One region of the Viridibacillus sp. FSL R5-0888 genome, then DNA from elsewhere that is predicted to be linked to it. Evidence: riboswitches for the same ligand, from Rfam matches in the RefSeq annotation. Region 1 holds a riboswitch; the other holds the start of a gene.

Region 1 (3,118 bases):
ATGCACAGATTAAAAAAGCAAGTTTCTATGTGACTACAGTTATTGGGATAGCAGTGGTACTAGTAGCTCTACGTCCACCAGATTTACTTATTTGGCTGAACTTATTTGCTTTCGGTGGATTGGAATCTGTATTCTTATGGCCGGTTGTATTTGGTCTCTACTGGAAAACAGGAAACAAATACGGTGCAATTGCATCGATGATTATCGGGATTTCATCTTATATCTACATTGATCAAATAATGCCAAGTGTATTAGGTATGCATACGGTTACGTTGCCGATTATCTTATCTTTAGTAGCATTTGTTGTAGTAAGTCTTGTTACGAAGGACAAAGTTAAGACTGGGACATCGATTATTTAATATAAAACACCAAACTTTCAATTAAAAAGTTTGGTGTTTTTATGTTGAAAAAACGGTAAATATTTTTTGATGAATCAATTGACAGATAACTCTGACTGTTATATAGTAATAAAAAATAATTAATTTGTTATATAACAGGAGGGTATCCACATGGAAATGTATAGAGAAGGTTATGAAACGTATTGTCTAGCTTGTGAAAATTATGGTATGGAGTCGATGAATTTTTATCTTTACGTGAGAAACTTAACAGTAGAGCAGTTAAACGCATTCAATCAACATACGAAGGGAAGCGATGATTACGAAGTCTGATGCCATAGTAATTTTATAAAAACCCTACCCTTTGCTAAAAACAGGTAGGGTTTTATTATGTTTTTATTGTTTTAATACGAAAAAGTCTGAATTTTAATACAATAAAAAATATTAATTTACATTCTAAAACTTTTATGAAATACTTTAGATTAATAGACAATTAAATAGTTCTTATAAGAGTGCTTATGTTGATCATAAGCTAAAAGGGAAATCGGTGTAAATCCGATGCAGCCCCGCTACTGTAAGTGAGGATGAAATTGTTGCAAACCACTGGTGCATGTATAATGCGCTGGGAAGGAACAAGAGTAAATAGATACACAAGCCAGGAGACCTGCTTTTATAATGTAGTTTCAATCTTCGAGGGGGAGATTTGGAGCATCGAAGGCCTTTTTGTATATAACTGTACATTTTTCTGGCATTTCGCCGTCCAAAATCTCTTTGCATTGTGTAAAGGGATATTTTTTTGCCCTTTTACATTTTTTTGTATCCTTTTGAAGTGAAAACTACTAATAATTCACAAAAAGATATGGGGGATTTCAACATGTACAAAAGTAAATGGGTAAGAAAATGGGCAGCACCAATCGGTATGGCAAGTTTATTAGCGTTTTCACAACTACCAGGACAATTGTCGACAGTAACCGCTGCAGAAAATACGTCAGCGACAGTTCAAGTACCAGCGAAAGATGTCAGTTATAAAAACGTTCTAAATTCAACAGCGGCATTTTTACTACAACAAGTGCCGAATCCATCATTTGGTGATGAAGACTACGTAACTGATTTCGCTCGTGCTAGCGTACCAGTTCCATCTAAATACTATGAAACTTATTACAATAATCTAGTCAAAGAGGTTAAAAGTAAAGATGGCAAAATCTCTGAAGACGTTGGTAAATATTCAAAAGTCATTATTGCACTAACAGCAATCAACAAAGATCCACGTAATATTGGGGGATATGATTTAGTTAAGTCTATGTATGATACATATTTAGCTACAGAAAAAGCAGAAAAATTAACTAATGGGAATAAATTTCATTTCTTAAATGCTATTGATACGAAAAATTATGATTTATCAACGGAATCGAAATATGCAGAGATTACAAGAACTAAATTAGTAAATGATTTAGTAAAAGATCAATTTGAAGATGGATCATTTGCGTGGGCTCTAGATTATGGATCTGATAAAGATTCAACATCAATGACGGCTACGGCTTTAGCACCTTATACAAAGGATGACAAGGTAAAAGCAGCAGTTGAAAAAGCAAATGATTATTTAGGTAAAGAACTAGGTGAACAAGGTGGTTTCTACTCAGAGTGGGCAAAAGGTGACAGCCCTGAAACGGTATCTCAATTCATCATCAATTTAACGTCTAATCAAACAAATCCAAAGACGGATCCACGTTTCGTCAAAGGTAATGGTAACTGGGCTGTTTCTAACCTAGTAAGTTTTGTAGATAGTGCTACAGGTGGATTAAAAAGCGGTTTATCACTTAAAATTCCAAACTTAATGTCTTCAGATCAAGGATTACGTGCACTTGCTGCATATGACCGCTTTGTAAAAGGCAAAAACCGTATTTATGATATGTCTGATGCTGCAGAGTCACTTAAATTTGACATTACAGCACCTGAAGTAGCAACAGCTAATAAAGTTAGTGATCAAACAACAATTGTTAAAGGCAAAGCTGAAGCAGGAGCGAAAGTTACGATTTATAACGGCTCTAAGCTACTAGCATCAACTACTGCATCTACAAAAGGCACATACTCTTTAACAATCAAAAAGCAAAAAGCTAATTCAACATTGAAAATTTATGTTACAGATGCATCTAAAAATAAGAGCAAAGCATTCACATTAAAAGTAGCTGATAAAACGGCTCCTAAAGCACCATCAGTTAAAAAAGTAACAAAGTCGACTAATAAAGTGACTGGTACAGCTGAAAAAGATGCAAAAGTGTATGTACTAAAAGGTAAAACGTCTATCGGTAAAGGTACTGTAAATAGTAAGGGGCAATTTACTGTTAAAATTAAAAATCAAAGAGCTAATACTAAATTAACAGTCTATGCCAAAGACAAGGCTGGTAACAAAAGTAACGCGACAAAAGTAACGGTTAAAACGAAATAACTTGAAAGATCTAGGAAGGGTGTTGGAGTTTATCTCCAGCACCCTATTCCCATCTATAAGAAGAGGTGCGATATATGAAAAAATTAATACCGTTATGGCTAATGATGATTCTCTCATTGATCATTATCACTGGCTGTAAGATTCAATCAGTTGAAGAATATAATAATCAAACTGAGCAAGAACAAAGTGTTGATGGAGCAAGTGAGACTAAGGTAATCGTTAAAGGAGATAAAGGTGAAGTATCCACAAAGGAAGAAATAGAAAAGGATTCAACAATAGATGCTAAAAAGCCAAATAACGAAGAAGAGAAAAAGACCGAAACAAAGCAAAAGGAACA
Region 2 (3,118 bases), 1.4 Mb from region 1:
GTATTAGAGAAAGCGTTTGGACTAATGAGGATTTAGAAGCGATTAAAACTTCTGTTTTTCTGTTTAGAAACGTTTATTCTAGTATGTATTGTCGAAACAGGGAACATATTAATTAATCATAAAAACATCTTTTATTAATTGATAAAAGGTGTTTTTTTATTGAACAGATAAGGGGAATATGAATGAATATTGAAGAGTTTAAATTACAGTTAAAATCGATGGTGATGCTCTCACAAGTAACAGATACAGTTTGTACTTTATTACAGGCGAAGAACGTGATTGAAAGCTCCATTGAAAATTGTGAAATTGAAAATATTGAAGAAGAATTAGGAAAGCTAGAAAAGGCTTATACAAGTGTATATAACGAACTTGTATATTACCCACATGATTTGATTGAAGCTAGTATTGATTAAAAGATGAAAGTGTAACTAATAATTATACTAAAAAAACTGTATTTAACGGTTTGGTAATCATATAAAATATAATTATTTTTATATTTAGAATATACTGAACAATTTATAGTTTGTGTGTTATAGTAAGTGAACAATTGAATATCGTGTAGGCTAAGGTGCGCTATCTTAAATAGATAGTCGCTTAAAAGGGAAATCGGTTAGAATCCGATGCTGTCCCGCAACTGTATGTTGGAGCAAACTTTAAAATCCACTGTTAGATTTGTGATGGGAAGGAAAAGTAAGCGATGATGACAAGCCAGGAGACCTGCCTTAGTTTAGTACACACCAAAAAACCTACGCGGATAGGAGGTGTTAGAGAGATTTTTTCAAGGATTATTATATCCTAGTACGATAAGCGAATTTGAAAGGGAATAGTGTGTCATTTTTTATTATTCCTGATTTTTTTCGATATTTACTATATTAAAAATCATCAACCACCTTTTAATGTTTTTCATTAATTGGTGGTTTTTTATTGAATTGGAGGATTGAAAGATGAAAAGTACAGTTATTGGATATCCATATATCGGGCCTAATCGTGAATGGAAAAAAACTATCGAAGCTTTTTGGTCAAAAGAAATAAGTGAACAACAATTCGAAGCTCAGATGAAAGAGTATAGATTAGCAAATATTCAAGTTCAGCTAGATGCAAAGATTGACTTAGTAACCGTAGGTGATTTTACATACTACGATCGTATGTTAGATTTAGCAGCAATGTTTGGAATTATTCCTGCACGTTATAAATGGAATTCAGATTTAGTATCTCTAGAAACTTACTACGCTATGGCACGTGGAAATCAATCTGCTCCTGCAAGTGAAATGACAAAGTGGTTTAATACGAACTATCACTATATTGTACCTGAGTATGAAGGACAAACTTTAAAATTATTGAACAATAAACCATTGCGCTATTATTTAGAAGCGAAGGAAAACTTTAATACAGAGCTAAAGCCTACAATTATAGGCCCAGGGACATTTTATTTTTTAACAAAAGAAGTTGCAACGCTGAATAAGCCGTCATATTTACTTCAGTTAATCAAAGTCTATAGTCAACTATTGAGTGAACTTTCTGCAGCAGGTGCAAAATGGATTCAAATAGAAGAACCGATTCTATCAACTTCTTTATCTAAGGATGATATGGAACTAATCTCAGAAATATATGAACAACTAAACACTGTAAATTACTCTAGTAAATTGCTGCTGCAAACATATTTCGAGTCAGTAGAATGGTATGAAGAATTGATTAAATTACCTGTAGAAGGCATCGGGCTAGACTTTGTACATGGTCTAGAAGAGAATATTTCTAATATCAAAAAAATTGGATTTCCAAAAGATAAGGTTCTAGCAGCGGGAATTATTAATGGTCGTGACATTTGGATTACTCCTTTACAACAATCATCTGAAATGCTAATTGAATTAGAAAGTTTAGTTTCCCCTAATCATCTGTGGATTCAGCCATCATGTAGCCTAATGCATGTGCCAGTAAGTCTAACAGCAGAAACGAAATTATCAAAAGAGTTATATGAAAACTTAGCATTTGCTAATGAAAAGTTACAAGAGTTGGCTATTTTGAAAAACGCTTTGACAAATAATCGTGCGGATCAAGAGGCCTTCGAACAAAACAGATTAACTAGAGAATTGCTAAATAGCAGCTCAGTACGTCAACAAGGAGAAGTCCAGAAGAATATTAAAAGGTTGAGTGAAATTCAAATAACTCGTCAATCATCATATGCTATTCGAAAAGATCGTCAGCAAAAGATTTTACAATTACCAGACTTTCCGACAACAACAATTGGTAGCTTTCCGCAAACAGCTGAAGTGAAGCGCAATCGTTCACAGTTGAAAAAAGGACTAATTGATAAGGAACAACATGATGATTTCATAAAAAAAGAAATAAATAAATGGATTACGTACCAAGAAGAACTAGAACTTGATGTTTTAGTTCATGGTGAATTTGAAAGAACAGATATGGTTGAATACTTTGGAGAAAAGCTTGTTGGATTTGCATTTACAGAAAAAGCATGGGTCGTTTCATATGGATCACGTTGCGTTAAACCACCAATTATTTATGGAGATGTTAAGTGGGAAAAACCAATGACGCTCGATGAAACAGTGTACGCACAATCGTTAACAACTAAACCTGTTAAAGGTATGTTGACAGGGCCAATTACGATTTTAAATTGGTCATTTGTTCGTGATGATGTTCCACGTAGTATTGTAGCTCAACAAATTGCCTTGGCACTACGTCAGGAAATTGAAGCATTAGAGACTGCTGGTATTCGTATTATTCAAGTCGACGAACCTGCACTTAGAGAGGGTTTACCATTAAAGTCCTCAAAACATGATGCTTATTTGGACTGGTCAGTGGATGCCTTTAAATTAGCTACATCAGGAGTTGAAGATGAGACGCAAATTCATACGCATATGTGCTATTGTGAATTTAATGATTTTATTGAACCAATCCATGCGCTTGATGCGGATGTTATTTCAATTGAAACATCGAAAAGTCACGGTGAAATTATTGGGGCTTTCAAAAATGCAACATATACAAATAGTATTGGTTTAGGTGTGTACGATATTCATAGTCCAAGAATTCCTGAAATAGATGAAATGGTTGCTGTAGTAAATGACAGTCTTGAAGTTATCTCACCAGAACAGTGCTGGATTAA

What was found. A riboswitch is a leader RNA that binds a small molecule or an ion and turns the genes downstream of it on or off. The one in region 1 is predicted to bind cobalamin.
Region 2: another riboswitch for cobalamin. It lies ahead of metE (5-methyltetrahydropteroyltriglutamate--homocysteine S-methyltransferase); the one in region 1 lies ahead of MKY02_RS11260 (Ig-like domain-containing protein).

Annotation. Positions count from the first base shown of each region.
Region 1 covers NZ_JBBPAU010000001.1:2,263,899-2,267,016, reverse strand. Annotated here, with positions in the region: gene panF (sodium/pantothenate symporter) at 1-359, shown strand, start outside; gene MKY02_RS11265 (hypothetical protein) at 510-668, shown strand; cobalamin riboswitch at 829-1,021, shown strand; gene MKY02_RS11260 (Ig-like domain-containing protein) at 1,210-2,781, shown strand; gene MKY02_RS11255 (DUF4430 domain-containing protein) at 2,856-3,118, shown strand, end outside.
Region 2 covers NZ_JBBPAU010000001.1:891,909-895,026, forward strand. Annotated here, with positions in the region: gene MKY02_RS04475 (hypothetical protein) at 183-413, shown strand; cobalamin riboswitch at 550-739, shown strand; gene metE (5-methyltetrahydropteroyltriglutamate--homocysteine S-methyltransferase) at 945-3,118, shown strand, end outside.